Regions from separate parts of the Anaerobacillus sp. genome, predicted to be linked through region 3. Evidence: riboswitches for the same ligand, from Rfam matches in the RefSeq annotation. Region 3 holds a riboswitch; each other region holds the start of a gene.
The links. Region 3 has a riboswitch for cyclic di-GMP ahead of ACK4M9_RS04715 (anti-repressor SinI family protein). Riboswitches for the same ligand answer to the same signal wherever they lie in the genome.
Positions count from the first base shown of each region.

Region 1 (4,876 bases), on a different contig from region 3:
ACTTGTTGCCAATTACATCTCTGGAGATAAGCAAGTTGTCCTTCAATCGGAAAACGGTTTATTGGGCATCGGACCATACCCAATGCGTGAAAATGTTGATCCTGATTTAATTAATGCTGGAAAAGAGACGGTAACAGCCATAAAAGGAGCTTCGTATTTTAGTAGCGCCGAATCCTTTGCGATGATCCGTGGTGGCCATATCGATTTAGCAATTTTAGGAGCGATGGAAGTTGCTGAGAACGGTGACCTAGCAAACTGGATGATCCCAGGAAAAATGATTAAAGGTATGGGTGGAGCTATGGATTTAGTTCATGGGGCTAAAAAAGTTGTTATTATTATGGAACACGTCAATAAAAAAGGTGAACCGAAGATTTTGAAAAGTTGTACCCTACCCCTTACAGGAAAAGGTGTTGTTAATCGAATTATCACCGATCGTGCCGTCATCGACGTCACAGAGAATGGATTAAAGTTAATTGAAGTCATGGAAGGTTTTACAGTCGAAGATATTCAGAATTGCACTGAACCAGAGCTAACGATTGCAGAAGAGTTATTGTAATAATAGTGCCTCTAGCATTAAAGATGTATCCATGGCAAAGGACTTTTTTCTTAATAAACTGTATTAAGGTATGATCTCTGGATTGAACAGGGGTCATCTTTTTTTATTTTCTATTGATGTTGGATTGGGATTATTGGTATGGACAAAAAGGAATTTTAATGTGTACAGACACACACGAGCTTACCACTACATAAACATAGAATAAATGCCTATGGAGGTGAGCGAATGTCCAGTATTATTGCAGCACTTAGCTATTTCATTAAAGAAATAATTTTCTTTGTCTCCTTCGTAAAAAATAATGCTTTTCCTCAACCATTAAAAGAAGAAGAAGAGAAAAAGTATTTAAAATTATTAGCAGAAGGAGACGACATTGCCAGAAACCGCCTTATCGAGCATAATCTTCGACTAGTTGCTCATATTGTTAAGAAATTTGAGAACACAAGAGAAGATACAGAAGACTTAATTTCGATTGGAACAATTGGCTTAATGAAAGCGATCGACAGTTATTCCACCGGAAAAGGTACAAAATTAGCGACATATGCTGCTCGTTGTATAGAGAATGAAATACTTATGCATCTGCGAGCCTTAAAGAAAGTCAAAAAGGATGTTTCTCTGCATGATCCGATTGGAACAGATAAGGAAGGGAATGAGATCACCCTTATCGATGTGCTCCAAGCTGATACAGCGGATGTGGCAGACACCATTCAATTGAAAATGCAGAAAAAGCAAATATATGATTATATCCATATTTTAGATGACAGAGAGAAGGAAGTCATTGTCGGCAGATTTGGCCTTGATATGCAAAAGGAGCGAACGCAGCGAGAAATTGCTAAAGACTTAGGGATTTCTAGAAGTTATGTATCCCGGATTGAAAAGCGCGCCTTAATGAAGTTGTTTCATGAGTTTTATAAGCAAAGTCAAAAGGGCAAGAAATCGTAGAAGACTAGGTACGAGGCACCCTAAATGGACAAAATCGCTATAATTGTCCTTGTGTAGAGGACAATTATAGCAAATTAATATAGCTAAGTATTGTGCTTGACATATAATGGTCTTTTATTTATAATTATCTTGAATTAAAGATATTAACGATAAAGGTATGATAAAAATGAATGTAAATGAAAATAACTTATCACTAAAGCTATTTATTGTACTGTCTAGGGCAACTAGAGCCATTCATGACCTTGTGGAAGAGGATATTAAAAACTATGGTCTTAACCCTACCGAATTTGCTGTTTTAGAGCTGTTGTACCATAAAGGTGATCAACCTATACAGCAAATCGGGAAAAAAGTTCTGCTTTCAAGCGGCAGCATTACTTACGTAGTTGATAAACTAGAAAAGAAGCAGTTGTTATTAAGAAAGTCTTGCCCAAAGGATCGCCGCGTTACATATGCTGTGATTACTGAGCAAGGAACAGAACTAATGGATCAAATATTTCCGAAACATAAACAGGCAATTGATGCAATCTTTAGCGGTTTAGTGGAAAGTGAGAAATCACAACTGATCGAACTCTTAAAAAAACTAGGTTATCATGCTAGAAATCTTTAACACTGGAAAAACAGTTACTTGGGAAACCAAGTGTTTTTTCATAAGTTATATCTTGAAATGAAGATATTTGAATTCAAGTTTTATTTCGTGTTACAAGTGGAAGTGATTAAAGTTTATCGATATTTAAAATCGGAAGGGGCAATAAACAATGTCAAATGTAAAATTAGCAATTATCTATTATAGTTCGACGGGTACAAACTACCAGTTAGCACAATGGGCAGAGGAAGCTGCGATAGTAGCAGGTGCTGAGGTAAAAGTATTAAAGGTAGCAGAACTAGCACCAAAATCAGCAATTGAAAGTAATCCTAGTTGGAAAGCGCACGTTGAAGCAACTCAACATGTACCTGAAGTTACATTAGACGATCTTGAATGGGCTGATGCAATTATCTTCAGCGTACCAACAAGGTTTGGTGGTATGCCTGCTCAAATGAAACAATTCTTGGATACAACAGGTGGGCTTTGGTTCGCAGGTAAGCTTGCTAATAAGGTGGTTAGTGCGATGTCAAGTGCTGCAAATTCTCATGGTGGACAGGAACAAACTGTTTTATCCTTATACACAACAATGTATCATTGGGGAGCGATAGTAGCAGCACCAGGATATACAGATCCAACCATTTTTGCTTCAGGTGGTAATCCTTATGGAACAAGTGTAACTGTTGACCAACAAGGAAACATGGTAGAAGATGTGAAAGACGCAGTGAAACATCAGGCAAAACGTACGATTGAGATTGCGCAACTAGTAAAACAAGGGCAAAAATAATAAAGACGAATTGGTGATAATAGTTTACACAAAAAAAGTATCAGACCTTTAGTTTTAAAGAATGGGGCTTTAATTCTTTAGAGTAGGTCTGATACTTTTATTTTTTAAGAAAAGAAAGTATATGCGTTTTTTATTAATGTATGTCTAGCTCCACGTATGCTCTGCGTTTTTCTATCGTAACTTGCTCCGTAAAGCTTCTAACCTTTCAACCGCTTTATCATAATCAATTTCTAACTCAGTCAATAATAGTAAGGAAGGGTTGTTTGTAGCTTGGATTTTTAGAAGGTGAAAAATTGTTGGTTTTTCTTTTTTTATTATTGTCATTATTTCTGCAGAAGGCAACGAGAACTTAGGATCCCTCACTCGTAAAAAACCTCTTAAATAGTTGATGAATTCTGGTAATGAACTAGTATTATCAGGTAAGTTCCTCATCATTTGTTCAAATTTATCAAGTGTCGCTTGTAAATCACGAAATCTACTCATATGCATTACCCCTTCATAAGATAAGTATCCGTATAGACAAGCTAGTGTAAATAGATTTGTTTAGGTAACTGGCTGACTTTGATCTATTCGATCATTAGTCCCTTTAGCTTTGCGTCCTTATTTTTCAATAAGTTTGCCTTTATCTATACTTATTAACATTATAATTATGTTTGTGGACAAAAGTAAATAAGGCAAAGGGCTGAACATTTATTCCCTTTGCCTTATTAAAATGGTTTCGAAATGGTGGTCTTATAGAAAGTTACGTGTCACGAATAATAAAGCATCTTCCTTGGTAGAAATCTCCTTATTTAAATAAGCACATTCAATTTCAAGTAAAATTTTACTGTAAAGAGGACTTGGCGGGAGGTTTAGGGCCTTTAAATCATCACCATCAATCAACTTTGGCATGGCTACTCTAATAGTAATGTATTTCTTAATTAACTCCAGAAAATCGTTAGGCTGACTTGATAACAAGGAGTAGCATACAAGAGATTCTGGGGTATAATTCTTAAATTGTTTATGAATATTTCCGAGCTGCATACCTGTAGGAATAGCTTGTTTAGTCGTAACTAGCTCGTAAATCTCTTCTAGGACACGTAATTGCTCGTTATTAAGAGCAAATTCCTTAACTAGATGGTGCCCTTTTTCTTTCCTATAAAATAATATCGCTAGGTAACAAATCCAACTATTCGAATTATATTGGCTGTTGCTTTGAAGGGAAACGGTTACGTCACTCATTAACGAATGAAATTCCTTTAATAACTGGATGATTTCATCATTACACAAATTGGGCCCGATCAAATAATTTAGGACACCTAATTGTTGTAAACGGATTAGAGATTCCACTGGGTACTCTTCCATTAACATTATTTTTAATTCATGCGCAAGTCTCGGCTTAGAGGTCGAGACAATCTTATCTACAGAAGTAACGGCTAATTCTAATGTTTGCTTATCCATTTTAAAGCCAAAACGTTGTTCGAAACGAACCGCTCGTAATATTCTTGTCGGATCTTCTACGAAGCTGAGATTGTAAAGGATTTTAACCTTCTTTGCCTTTATATCACGATAGCCATGAAAAAAGTCAATTAGCTTGCCAAAATCCTGCCTATTAATTTGTAATGCCATGGCATTAATCGTAAAATCACGGCGGAATAGGTCTTCTCGTAAGCTAGACATTTCAACCGTTGGTAAAGCGGCTGGATAATCATAATATTCGGTTCGTGCCGATGTAATATCGATTTTTAACCCTGAGGGGTGTTTCCATGTAGCAGTACCAAATTTTTCGTGAATACGAACACTTCCACCTAAAGAATTTGCTAATAATCTTGCAAAAGAAATTCCTTCTCCTTCTACGACAATATCGATATCTTCATTTTTTCGACCGATGATCAAATCACGAACAATGCCGCCTATCATAAATGCACGATAATTTAATTGATCAGCTTGGTCACCAATTTCCCTTAATAGATCGTAAATACTTGATGGAAGCAATTTTTCCATCCGTTCGACGAGAGATATTTCTAGCGGCTTT
Region 1 covers NZ_JBKBWN010000006.1:244,635-249,510, reverse strand. The annotation lists gene ACK4M9_RS11090 (3-oxoacid CoA-transferase subunit B) at 1-556, shown strand, start outside; gene sigK (RNA polymerase sporulation sigma factor SigK) at 782-1,495, shown strand; gene ACK4M9_RS11080 (MarR family winged helix-turn-helix transcriptional regulator) at 1,662-2,102, shown strand; gene wrbA (NAD(P)H:quinone oxidoreductase) at 2,251-2,862, shown strand; gene ACK4M9_RS11070 (hypothetical protein) at 3,034-3,345, opposite strand; cyclic di-GMP riboswitch class I at 3,406-3,493, opposite strand; gene ACK4M9_RS11065 (CBS domain-containing protein) at 3,595-4,876, opposite strand, start outside.
Region 1: linked by a shared signal. The riboswitch ahead of ACK4M9_RS11070 (hypothetical protein) and the one ahead of ACK4M9_RS04715 (anti-repressor SinI family protein) in region 3 are both predicted to bind cyclic di-GMP.

Region 2 (4,876 bases), on a different contig from region 3:
ATATTTTATACTTATTAATAGAGGAATTTTACGATCAGTTGGATGGAACCTTACAGACTATTCATTTGGACAATAACAGAGTCAGTTTATATACGTTTATTAATGCATATTTCAGAGCGATCGATCGACTAAGTGGTGAAATCAAAATTATCTACAGAGACCTTCAATCATTACCAGCCACATATATTGAGTATGTGCTCTCTAAAGAAGCAGAATTTTTCAATTTTGTTAAAAAGGTACTTAAAAGAACATATCAACTAGAAAACGCTATAGTAAGTGAAGAATATATTTCTTTGTTGGCTCGGAACCTAATCATTCAAGGGCATATGTGGGCGTTTAGAAGCTGGGACTTAAAAGATAAGCTATCGTTAAAAGAGTATATTGATCTCCAAAGTACATTTTTTTTGAATGCCATTCAGGAGTAGCTTAAATTTTATATGCTTTTCACCCCTGCTCCTTCAGAGAATTTGAAGGGGCTTTATGTTGATGTTTCTCAATAGGGGAAGCTAATGAGCGAGGAATCATGACATTGCCAGTGAGTAATAACAAAAAAATCTAAAAATAGTATACCCCTAAAAATATCATTTATTGTATAAAAATGTATAATTATGTTATTCTACTACTATATTTAACTACCAAATGTTGAATGCCTGTACAACAACTCTTACCATCGTTGGTAACTAGTTGTAAAAACAGTTTACTATGGTTTCGAGTGGGTCTATAGAAGTTTCTGTGGTAATTCATTAGGTGGTTGCATATATTCAGTAATAGTTTAAAAAAAAATGAAATGATTAGGGAGGTAAGAAAATGGAATTTTTAAAATTTTTATTGGCATTATTCAGAGGTCAAAAATCAATAGCAGACATTAATGTAAATGAAATGTTTCGACCTGCTGCAATAACATTAGGTTCAGCTTCTATAGCAATAGGACTACTATATTCTTATATTGGAGCAGTTAGTTTTTGGAATGACAAGTTAGATTGGAAAGATTTTTTTACAGGATTAGTGAAAAACATTCCTTTAGTTGCTGTAAGCTTTGCTTTAGTAGTAGGATTACTATTTTTGTTTTTCACGGTTTTAAAAATAGATAAAGACTGGAAGTTCTTTGTTGTACACACAGCTATCATGTTTCTTGCAGTTTTACCTTTTTTACTACTGGCTCTAATTTTCTCATCTAACGTAACGTTAAGTGTCGTATTTGGGCAGGTTAGTAGTATCGTTCCATTCTTGTATTTGTTTTGGTTCTTAAGTAACGAAAGAGAAATTGCGATCATTAGAGTGTTTTGGGGCGTAGTATCGTTATCAATTTTAATGAGTGCTACATTTAATTTATTGGGGGTTAATCCTTTTTCAATAACTACAATTAATACGATTAAAACAATATTAGGTAATATTTTTTAACTAGTCTGTTTGATTAACTGAAAATTGGGAATTATATGAGGCTTTTCCATCATTTCCAAATGCTAGTTTAGTTGATATATTATTTTTAACCGAAAAGGCAAACCTAAGGAAACTTAGGGACGCAAAGCTAAAGGGGCTTCATCGTAGAAGATATTCGTTAAGCACTGGCAATGTTATCATTACCTTTCCAGGTGCACAGGTGATTATTTTTCCAATCCCTATTTAAAATACTTCAATAAATTTTAGCACTTAGGATAAAAAAGCTACATAAGTTCCTCATCTAAATGGCTAGATTCTGTCTCTTTTCTATTAGTACTTTCTAGCAAAAATCTACCAAATTTACTCTTCATATTTTCTATTTAAAATCAGTAAATGATGATATATTAAATATACTATTAATATAGTAGAACGTTTTGAAATTGAGGCGAATAGGATGTCAATTGATTTAAAGAGATTGGTAAAATTGTTACTTATTTTAGTTTTTGTTTTTCCCCACTACCCATATGTAATAAATGCAGAAGGAGTAGAAGGAACAGTAGTCAGTGGATTTTTAAATGAGGACACGACTTGGACCAAAGAAGGCTCACCTTATAGGTTAATAGGAAACCTTACAATACCGAAGAATGTCACGCTAACGATCGAGCCTGGAGTGTCTGTTGTTGGTAAAATTGGTGTCTGGATCCAAACGTCTGGGAAATTGGTTGCAATTGGTGGAGAGACAGAAGGTGAGCGAATCAATTTTAATACTGCCTATATTCAAAGCACATCTTTTCCAGAAACCTATGTCCATCTTGAAAATGCAAATCTAACTCATGGATTTAACGGTGGCTTTTTGGTGACAGGAGCGAACCTTTATTTAAAAAATAATAGATTTTCCAATGGTTCGATATCTGTATCATACCCGAAAACAATAGAACCACTGATTTCAGGAAATTTATTTCAACAAAACGCTACAGTAGATGTTTGGCTCGGATCTAAAAATACAAAAATTACCAATAATACGTTTTTAAACATTACGGGTGATGCAAAGTTCCCTGACATTAGTATTGGTTGTAGCCTTGACTGTCAAAGTCCAAACCTTGAATTGTCAGGAAATAACTTTTTCGGATTAGATCATGCTTTTATAAAATTTCAAAGTGATAAACTGCTCACCTTTGATGGAGCAAATAATTACTGGGGAACTACAGACATAACAAAAGCAAACCAATTCATCATTGATGCAAGTGATAACCCCAATTTTAGAGCCTTGTTAAAAATAGATCCGATTGCCTACAAGCCATTTGATTACGGGCATCCATTTGGAGAACTTACGGTGCCATTCGTTCATTCGGTGGGGGATGATCATCAAGTGGTTACTGGTCTGACAGATTCTGATAGCAAAATCGAAGTTTGGAACGCTACTGGAAAGATAGGGGCGGGATTCTCAATTCAGAACGGAACGTTTTCAGTGGATATTCCAAACCAAAGAGTTGGTACTGAGCTCACGATTTTTGTAACTGACAGTTATAACCGAATTAGTGAACCTTTGACTACTATTGTTCTTGATAAGACAGCTCCTGAGGCGCCGATTGTTGACGAAGTGACAGATGCGATAGATTACGTCTCGGGTAAAGCTGAACCTGGGGTTAAGATTACTGTTATGGCAACGGGGAAAGTGCTTGCTATAGGCAATGCCGATCAAGACGGCCAATTTAAGATCAGAACTGGCACACTCCGTGCTGATAGTACGATAGAGGTTCAGGCTGAAGACGATGATGGAAATAAGAGCTTAGTTGTTACAGTAACAGTCCGAGATGTCACCCCTCCAGCGAAACCTGAATTAATTGAGGAATTTACTGACGCAGTCAATTTTATTAGGGGGCTTGCGGAACCAGGTTCAACCGTTGTTGTTACTTCAGGTTCTACTGAACTATTACGTCAAACTGCAAAATCCAATGGTGAATTTGGAAACTATATCCAACCACAAAAGTCAGGGGAAATAATCAAGATAGTTGCTATAGATAAGTCAGGAAACAAAAGTGAACCATTAATTGTTGAGGTGAAAGATGTCACCCCGCCTTCTCTTTATGTATATCGATTTGGTGACAGTAACGAATACCTCTATGGTGTATCTGAAATAGGTGCCGAAATCTACGTATTAAAAGATGGGCTACTCATCGGAACAACTATTGTTGTAGGAGACCAGGACTTTAAGGTAGAAATCCCTCGCCAACTGGCTGGAACGAAATTAACCGTCATTTCTAAGGATAATGCTGGCAATGAAACGAAAACAGAAATAGTTGTTGAAGACGTTACTTCCCCTACAAAGCCAGTGGTGGACACAGTGACGGATAAGAGTAATGTGGTTACAGGTAAGGCTGAAGCTTTGACAACTGTTCAAGTTCAAATTGGTACTAGTGTTGTTGGGACTGGTCAGGCCGATATAAATGGTAGTTTTTCAATAAAAATCCCTGTCCAAGTTGCAGGTACGGTCATTAAGGTAACTGCCAAAGACGCTGCGGGTAACATCAGTGCTTCAACGAACGTAACCGTTAAAGATGTGATACCACCGGCTGTTCCAAAGGTAAATGGGGTAACGAATAAGACTTCTACTATCTCCGGGAAAACAGAAAAAGCCGCTACAGTTACCGTGAAGATTGGAACAAAAACGTATTCAGGGAAAGCTGATGAATTTGGTAGCTATAAACTATCCATTCCCATCCAAAATGCTGGAACGGTCATTTCAGTTACAGCGAAAGACGTTGCTGGAAATACTAGTGCGACTAGAACTGTAACGGTGACAAGGGTCGCGCCAAATGTTCCTGTCATCAATACAGTTAATAATAAAGCAACGTCTGTATCGGGTAAAACAGAAAAAAATGCTACTGTTTCGGTAAAAATCGGAACAAAAACGTATTCAAGTAAAGCAGATGAAAACGGTAATTATAAACTATCCATTCCAGTTCAGAATTCTGGAGCTATCCTTTCAGTAACAGCAAAGGATACTGCAGGGAATACTAGTGCGACTAGAACTGTAACGGTGACAAGGGTCGCGCCAAATGTTCCTGTCGTCAATGCGGTAAACAATAAAGCCGCTTCAGTGACGGGAAAAACAGAGAAATATGCTACTATTTCGGTGAAAATCGGAACAAAAACGTATTCTAGTAAAGCAGATGTGAAGGGTAACTTCAAAGTATCAATTCCAATTCAAAATGCCGAGACAACGCTTTCCATTACTGCAAAAGATAGTTCAGGGGCGGTTAGCTATGCTAGAAAAGTAAAGGTAGTAAAAGTAGCACCGAATATACCGGTGGTAAATCCAGTTAGGTATTATTCTACGACAGTTACTGGTAAAGCAGAAAAGTCCTCTATTGTTACTGCTAAAATTGGTACGAAGGTATATTCAGCTAAGGCCAACGCTAATGGCAATTTTGCGATTTATATTCCGAAACAACGCAAAGAAACACTCATTAATGTTACTGCAAAAAATTCAAAA
Region 2 covers NZ_JBKBWN010000015.1:36,358-41,233, forward strand. The annotation lists gene ACK4M9_RS17845 (TetR/AcrR family transcriptional regulator) at 1-425, shown strand, start outside; gene ACK4M9_RS17850 (hypothetical protein) at 808-1,401, shown strand; cyclic di-GMP riboswitch class I at 1,488-1,582, shown strand; gene ACK4M9_RS17855 (Ig-like domain-containing protein) at 1,835-4,876, shown strand, end outside.
Region 2: linked by a shared signal. The riboswitch ahead of ACK4M9_RS17855 (Ig-like domain-containing protein) and the one ahead of ACK4M9_RS04715 (anti-repressor SinI family protein) in region 3 are both predicted to bind cyclic di-GMP.

Region 3 (9,311 bases):
ACACTCCTATTTACAGTAACACTTCGAGGTGACTGACACTCAGCGGACAGCCTTTTACTATTTTTTTAATTGTTGTAAAGCTTTGACTACATTAATTTCGCCATAACCATAGAATGGGTCATACCCTAATGGACCAATATCATTAGCGGTTGTACGAATAATCTCAGCTACTTCTACATTTGTCAGTTCTGGATTAATCGATCTAATTAAACCTGCTAGACCCGCAACATGAGGGGCTGCCATCGAAGTTCCAGACATCATCACATAAGCATTGTCTAGAAACGTACTTGGAATATGCTCACCTGGTGCTGTAACGTCGATGTGATTTCCATAATTTGAGAAGATTGCTTTATGTCTTTGACTATCGACAGCAGATACAGCGATGACCTCATCATACGCTGCTGGATACATTGGAGTTTCAACATTATCATTCCCTGCTGCAGCAATTAAGACAACATCATTTTTATAGGCATAGCGAATTGCATCATACATAATTCTTGAATTAAATGTATCACCTAAACTCATGTTGATCACTTTCGCTCCATGATCTGTCGCCCAACGAATGCCATTTGCCACCTCAAAAGCTGTTCCTTCGGCGTCTTCATTTAACACTTTGACTGGTAAGAGCGGATTAGACCAGGAGACACCTGCGATACCTGTAACATTGTTTGTCGTCGCAGCTGTTATTCCGGCAACGTGAGTCCCATGACCATGTTCATCAAAAAATTCACCATCGTCTTTAAAGGCATTGTATCCATATAAAATACGATCTTTTAAATCTTCATGGTCCGGATCGACACCACTATCTAAAATAGCGATTGGGACATCTTCTGTACCACTTGTGATGTTCCAACCAATTTCCGCGAAGATTTGTGATAAATTCCATTGATACGGTTCGTAAAATTCATCATTTGGAATTTGCTCACCTTGACGTCTTATAAACGGTTCTTGTGTTTGTTTCGTATAAAAATAATTAGGCTCAACGGTTTCAATCTCTTCTAACAAGCTTAATTCCGAGACAAGTTGCTCAGTTAATCTTGTTTCATCACGAACAACATAGTATGGACCACCATTTTTAACTAACGTTAATGGTGATGATCTTATCCACTCTTCTCCGTTTACTCCCTCGGCAAAACTAATAATAACCTCATGCTCAACATAGTGTTCATTATCATCTAGCGCTTGTGGTAAAGACTGAATGCTAATTTGCCACCCTAGTTCTGGAACTCTCTCTGTTGCTACGGTTGGACGGATGCCCTCGCCTTCAAATTCAAGCTCGGTTTGTTCCCCACCGATAAAAAAATTCCCATTAGCGTCAACGACATGCGCTAAATCTCGAACATATTTTTTTACGAATGATAAATTCACTTCTCCTACCACTTTTTTACCGTTAGCAGCAGTGCAGCCAACGAGCATATATTCATTTCCGTTTTTTGTATAAGGATCTGAGCTCTCTAAGCCCTTGTTTGTATGACTAAGGTTTTGTAAATCTTGCTCATGAAGTTCTCCAGCCATATGTTCAATTTGGCCATCATTCATAATCGCAAACGCCTCAAAATGATGATGATTAATCATTTCTTCTTGGAACTTTTCGTAAAGTTCTTCATTAGAGAAATCCTGTTCCCCCCAGCGAAGTAGCTGATTTTTCAGCTGATCAATAAACATTGATGTAGTTAACGATAAATCCTTTGCCATTACTTGATCGAGCGCTTTTTGCTGCATCATTACCATCTGACTTTGCCCATGATACTCCTCAGTTTCATGATCATTGGCATACCAAATTGCAATTACACCTATCATAACAATACTAAACATCGTTGCTAAACGACGCATATTAACGACCTCCTAACGTATTCTTCAATACAATTAGGATGCACCTACTTTTAAATTTAATGTAGAAATCAACGAGCAAATCAGTGCTCTTTGATTTCACAACGTGATCAACGAACACACGCCAACCCCTCAGCCTTAATATCCTTCAATCTTCCTTCTCCAATTCCATTAATCCGACTAAGTTCATCAATTGATTTAAATGGACGTAAATTTATTAATTGCTCGGCACGTTCCTTGCCAATATGAGTAATTTTTAATAACTCTTCAATAGAAGCGTTGTTTATATCTAAACACGAAGATGTTGCTATCTCAGGCTTTTGTTGTGACTGATCTAGTTCAGTTTTTCGCTCCTTACTCGTCAATTGATCAGCATTTATTGTATAGGCAAGACCATCAGTTGAAATGACAATTGTTCCATTTTTGATCGTTCCATACATTGGAATGTGCAAGGTACTAAACAGTTCAATTACTTCTTGATGTGGATGTCCGTAGGAATTATCAGCACCTGCTGAATAAATGACAATTTCAGGATTCACTTCCTTCACAAACTTTTCTGTACTAGAAGTGCTCGAGCCATGATGTCCTAACTGAAAGATATGGGCATTGATCGCTTCTTTTCTGTCTAGCATCGCGGCTTCTGTTTGCTTTTCAGCGTCTCCAGTCAACAATATCGAAATGTCACCGTAAGTGGCAACTAAACTAATGCTACCATCATGAAGGTCTCCTGTTAGCTCGACTGGATTAACTACACGTATATGTAATGAACCAATGTCAAATTGCTCACCAGCTCTTGGCTCATAGTATTCAACCTCGTGCTCAAAAATCGCATTAAGGACACGTTCAAAAATTTTTGAAGTATGAGAGTCGCCACTCATCCAGACCTCCTTCACAGGAAAAGCTTGCATCACTTTATCCATTTGTCCAATGTGATCAGCATGCGGGTGTGTTCCAATAAGCAAATCCAATTCTTTCACACCAACAGATGTTAAATAAGGAACAACATCATTTCGGTCATGCCGCCCTGCATCAATTAACACCGTAAAATTAGGTCCTTGTAAAAGCGTCGCATCCCCTTGGCCAACATCGATAAAATGAATCGTCGCTTCACCCGAAACAGTAGTTTCATTCGTCAAAGTTACATTTTCTGGAAGATCACTACAACCTACTAAAACAATACAAAGAACAAATGAAACTATCATCAATTTAGCTCTAACTTTTAAAAATTGACTACTAAATAAAATTTCCATCTTCCCCTTTCATTCAATAAAACAGCTTTTACTAGAATAACAAAAAACAATTAAAAAAGTTAGTTAATAATAATTAGATTTTTTCTACAAAGTTCTAAAAATCTTAAATTTTTCGCACTAATTATAATGTAATGTTAGGTGTTTTCTTTCGCTCTTCTATTATTGAGTCCTTTGTCCTAAAATATGTTTATAAAATTTTACAATCGATCCATTTCCTATAAGAAGTTTTCGACAATAAATTTGTTATTTTTCATTTTTTTAAACATACGATATTGGCGATATATCTATTTTCAGAACATTCAATAAAATAGGAGTTAACAATTGTCGATAACTAGGTGTAAAGACCTATTGAAACAGGATTTTTTTACCTTATTTTGTCATATGAAATTTGAAAATTCTTCCACGATTCTACACAAAAAAACTAGTTCGAGCCTTATACTACAATAGTAGATGAAAGAATAATAAAAAATACACTAATTTTTCTAAATTTTCAATAAAAGGCAAATCTATTGAAAGATAGGGACGCAAAGTCACAGGTCTAAAGTTGGTTTCAACCATGACGGCTGGACTGCTTGGGGTACGGAAAGTATTTTAGGAGGGAACTTTGCTTGGAGCACATTTCATTTGAAAACTTGGATCAGGAATGGGTAGAATTAATCAAAGAGGCGATGGTGATTGGAATTAGTACGGATGAAATAATGGAGTTCCTCTTGATGCACAAAAGATATTAGGAAAGTAAAAAATCGTCTCAGTGCTTACAAATACATAAAACCAATAACAGAAAATATAAAGTGGTTGCTTCTTTTATAGAGCAATCACTTTTTTCTTTTCAGTTATTTTGAGTTGGCAAGGATAATCCCAAAGCCAAATGCATAAATAGAAATTAAGGAAAAAGTACGTTAACCAAACATCCATTTATGTTGTTGGCTATTGATTACCTTGACTCACTAGGAAAACGCTCAACAAGAGGAGGTCTTCAGAATGTTCTTTTTTTTCAAAAAGTTTGATCAAAAAAACAAAAAGGACCTATCATCGCTGTTTATACGTCTATAATTATCACCTTTATAAAGACTGTCTTGATAATCAGACAAGAATCAAATACTATAAAAAAGCTGCTTATCATATTCGAAAAGCGCTCATGTCTGAACCTGGCTCTACTTAAGACTACTTTCCTTTTTCTAAGCCTTATCAGGTTCGAACTCGGCTCAGGTTCGGACTACTTTTCTTCTTCTGAGCATAACCCTGTCCGAACCTGGCTCTGCTTCAGACTACTTTCCTTCTTCTAGGCCTAATCAGGTCCGAACTCGGCTCAAGTTCAGACTACTTTTCTTCTTCTAAGCCTTATCAAGTCCGAACTTGGCTCAGGTTCAGACTACTTTTCTTCTTCTAAGCATAACCCTGTCCGAACCTGTCTCTTCTTCAGACTACTTTCCTTCTTCTAGGCCTAATCAGGTCCGAACTCGGCTCAAGTTCAGACTACTTTTCTTCTTCTGAGCATAACCCTGTCCGAACCTGGCTCTTCTTGTTAAAGGTATTAGCACGAAAAACATCTTTGCTACGGTAGATATAGTTGGATAACCTCACAACATATTTTAAATTTCCGATTGGCTTGGGATCTAAACCAGCTAAAAACCAAGGCTGTTGTAGAAAACTTCATTCAGAATAAAATGCATGAAATCAGTTTCAAACCATGATTTCATGCATTTTCTATTTCCAAATTTTGAAGCGAGAGTATTCTACTTATGTCCCAGCCTCTTGTGAATGGACTAGTTCCATTTGCTTACTAAGTAAATTGCTAAACATACTGCGCTTTTCCTTGGCAAGTTGGCTAAATCCACCTTGCTGAATAATCTCACCTTCATTTAAGACAACTACTTGATCGGCATTACGAATTGTTGATAAGCGGTGTGCGATCACTACAATTGTCATCTTTCCTTTTAGTCTTTCTAACGCCTCTTGGATTTTTGACTCGTTTTCTGTATCTAACGCACTTGTCGCCTCATCTAATACAAGAATCGATGGCTTACGTAAAATTGCCCTAGCTAAAACAATCCGTTGCCTCTCCCCACCTGACAAGCGAATGCCACGGTCACCAATTAGTGTATCAAGTCCTTGTGGTAACTTATGAACAAATTCAGCAGCTGAAGAAAATTCCAACGCTTCCCACATTTCTGCTTCACTTGCATCCGGTGCAACTAATTGCAAATTCTCACGAATACTTTCATTGAAAAGAAATGGATCTTGTGGAACGTAGGAGATCGCTCTTCTTAATGAAATCAGATTCTCGCTTGTTAACGGAACCCCATCGATAAGCAGTTCTCCACTTTCAGGTTGATTTAGCCCCATTAACAAATCAATAAGTGTACTCTTCCCTGCTCCAGATGGGCCGACGACCGCGGTCATTTGATTGGCAGGGACGAAGATGTTGATGTTTTTTAGGGCGTATTTATATTCTTTAGGGTTGTAGCGGAAAGAGATATCTCTACACTCCATCCCCCTATTAATCTTTAGAGGATGGATATTTTCTTCATTCATTGTAAATTCTCTTGCAATCTTACACTCCTCTTGCAACGCTATCACTGCTTTTAACGCTGGGATCGTTGTGGCAATTTGTTCTAAAGAAGCTTGGATGCCAGCCACTCTTGGCCATAGCCTAGAAAAAATAACGATAATTAGCATTAGCTGAGCAACTTGAGCGTTAAACAGGTTAACTGCTAAAAATATAAAACCTGCAATTAAAACAGATGAAGCTATTTTATAGTACAATTGTGATTTTGTTTTTAACCTCGTATACTCAATTTGTTCTTCTTCCATGCTTTTCGTGACCTTATGAAACCACTGCATTCTTGTTTCTTCTAATGTATTACTTTTAATATCTTTAATTCCATTAATTTGATCTGTTATTCCACCTAAATAACTTTTCCCAAGCGTAAATTGGCGGTTTCCAAGCTCTAAAGATCGTTTTAAAAACTTGCGGTTAAATAAGAGAAGAATTAACCCAGAAGCTAAGACAAATCCTGTAATCGTTGGTGACAACCAAAAAGCTAAAATAATTTGGATACATGTAAAAATTAACGAAGCAAGAAATTGTAAGAAGGAGTGAGTACCAGCACTGGCACGAGCAATTTCAGCAGACATTAAATGGACCAAATCAGATTTCCTATTCTTTATGAAAAAATTCCAATTCGCATGGAGTAAAGCTTCATACGTTTTCATCCGAAGATGTCTAAAAAAACCGTGTTGAATGATAGATCCTTTTATAGCTATCTGTCGTTGGAGTAAATTTTGACCTATAACTATAAGGACGAATATCCCGAGGATGACAGGCAACCCTACTGAAACTGGAATTGACTGGAGAAAATCAAAAATACCTACTAATGGTGTTCCAGTGGCATCAATATCAACAAGCCCACTCATACTTATCATTGGGATTAATAGTAATATCCCAACTCCATCTAGTAAGCTAATAAACAGCATCGCTAGGAGGTTAATATAAAGAATTTTACCAGCATAGGCATGGATTTGTTTTAAAAAGTAAACAATGTGTTTCATTTTTATTGCCTCCTAAGATAACGCATGCTTCCTCGTTTTTCGCCAGACCCATAAAAAAGGACGTAGTGGAAAATATAATAAATGTAATTTTTTCGGTAATGGTAATGTTTCAGCATCCTCCGGATAAGGATACAGAAAACTTAAAATAAATAACATTTTTTGCTGAAATGACATTAAGGAAAATAAGTACCTTTTATGATAACGGGACACATCTTCAGGAACAGGATCTGTATGCAAATTCACCATTTTTTCTAGATAAAACATTGTATCCTGAGCTAACTTCTTTGGTCGTTCACCATGGATTAGCTGTTCCACTTCTCGAGTGAGGATAGTATTAAACAACTGTGATGCTAAAATAATAGCTTTCCCTGCCACTTGTTGATATTGGTATTTCGTAAGTATTTGAGCTAGTCTGCTAATGTTTAAATCTTGTTGTAGAAGTTGATGAATATCCTGCAACCACCGCAAACGCGACCAACCATGACGAGCGCCATGTGTAATAAGAAAGAGAAATAAATCTTCTTTCCCTAAATAATAAACAGGTTTTGTTGTTAAAGTACTCGTACATTTATGCTTCCATAGCTCATCAAAGGTTTGTTCTTTCCCTGGACCAGGGTGTAAACGCCAGTGAATTTCTAGTTTAATCCCCTTCTGAGCATGATAGTATGTAACATGATGATGCCGCCAGCGCCAATCGTTAAGTACCGTCTTAATGTAATCATCCTTCTCGTAACCAAGATCAACTAGAAGCGCTTCTGCTTCGTCAAGCTTTTCAATAGGAATGAGAAAATCTAGATCACATGAAGTACGAAGCGATAGGTCACCATATAACGACTGTGCTAGTACTGGACCCTTTAAGAAAATAAGACGAATATCTTGCTTCAAAAACAGTTCGCTAACCGTTTGCATTTCTCCGCATAGATGAAGCATTTGAAATGTATTCCTCTTATAATGGTTGCTTAGCGTTTGAATGACATAATTCGGAATATAGGGGCAATCCACCTGTTTAAGTTTTGAGTAGAGAATGGGATAGAGACGATGATGAATGGAAAGCTTAATCAACAAATCCCAGTCAATACCTTCGAATGCTGCCTTTTGACCTTCTTCTTTTTTTAACAAATCTAAGATGAGGGATAATTCCTTTGGTATAGTTGTTGTATTTAAAGAGAGATTATCCACCATTATCGTTTACCCCTTTAGTTTGTGACTCTGTCATTTTCTTAGCAAATTTACTAACAACCGTAAATTTTTCCATGCCTTCAGAACCGGAAACATAGAATGGTCCACTGCGCAGCCAGGCATGTGCGATAAGCATTCCTTTTTCATCTTTAGCGGTTCCCAAATAAAGAGTGCTTTCAATCCCACGTTTTTCTAACATTTTCATTGCGGCAATAGCTTTTACAAGGCATTGACTTTCCCAAAATGTATATTTGCTCATCATATGGATCGCATTTGACACACTTCTCAGCGTTTCTTTGTTAGCATTTATCAGTGTCGACGAGGTTTCTTCCATTTGTTTGCCTAATGAAGGGGCAAGCTTAGCGAAGGGTAGCAGCTTCAAAAATCGCGCCCATGCTAAATTTAGATACGCTTCTAATAGCAATAACTTTGTTTTTCTATCAAACTTTAAAAATATCTTTAGCTTATTTAACATGTAAATAATCCCCTATAATTCTTTAACTTCAATTAATCCTTCTTCGGCCAATAATCCAAGAAAAGATAATACTTGCTCTTGGCACATCGATTGTTCTACATCATATAGAGAAGTAAGTGTAGCTATCACCTCTTCAATTGGGATAGGAGTTTGAATTAGCTCCCAGATTTCACCACCAATATCACCTAAATTATAGTATTTCCCCTTGGCAATGCTTAACATCACTTTTTCACCGTCCATATCACTGACGATATTGCCAGTGCCTTGGCACACAGTATTACTCAAAGAAACTATTTGATTTTTAATCATCCAACACTTACCTCCTTAGTAATAGTAGAAAGGATCACTTCAGTTAGATCGTGGGCCGTAAATTTAGAAATCGGCCTCTTAATCTGATACATTTCAAGTTTATTTAACATCTTAGCTGAAGTGTTAAAATGCCACTCCATCAAACCAAGAGGGCTAATGAAAAAATTACGGTACGTATGGTAATATAAAGTATGGAAGCGTTGAAGGTCCTTAATAGGTTTAATATCAATCTCGCTGCTTTCCGTTTTGGTTAATTCAATAATTCCAGCTAGTGGCAGGGCCTCATTTACAAAGTGATCCGAAACTGGGATGGCAAACTTCGTCTCACGATCAATTATTGGCCTGTAAAGATCGGATTGCATTCCAAATGCATCTAAACTCTCAATCCATAACTTCTGCTGTGGGTACGCCGGTGTTACTATTGGAATGTTAACTTCGTTAAAGGAAACGGGTATAACATCATCACTTAGTAACTGATAACCCCTACTTAAAAAAGCGGAAGCTAGCGTCGATTTGCCAGCACCTGAATCACCGACGATGGCATACACCTTTCCATTAATAGCTACGGCACTACCGTGCAATGGCAGAATTTTACGCTGCATTAAAATAGCACCCATGCATGTTCCGAGAAGATATAAGCGGATATGGCCTTCTTGTGCTTCCTCAAATGGTGATACGTAGATTGTGTTTCCATTTTCTATTGAGAAAATAGCTGT
Region 3 covers NZ_JBKBWN010000003.1:116,816-126,126, reverse strand. The annotation lists gene ACK4M9_RS04725 (S8 family peptidase) at 58-1,833, opposite strand; gene ACK4M9_RS04720 (MBL fold metallo-hydrolase) at 1,941-3,080, opposite strand; cyclic di-GMP riboswitch class I at 3,570-3,656, shown strand; gene ACK4M9_RS04715 (anti-repressor SinI family protein) at 3,689-3,811, shown strand; gene ACK4M9_RS04710 (ABC transporter ATP-binding protein) at 4,821-6,632, opposite strand; gene ACK4M9_RS04705 (nucleotidyltransferase domain-containing protein) at 6,645-7,814, opposite strand; gene ACK4M9_RS04700 (lasso peptide biosynthesis B2 protein) at 7,804-8,292, opposite strand; gene ACK4M9_RS04695 (lasso peptide biosynthesis PqqD family chaperone) at 8,299-8,595, opposite strand; gene ACK4M9_RS04690 (aldolase) at 8,592-9,311, opposite strand, start outside.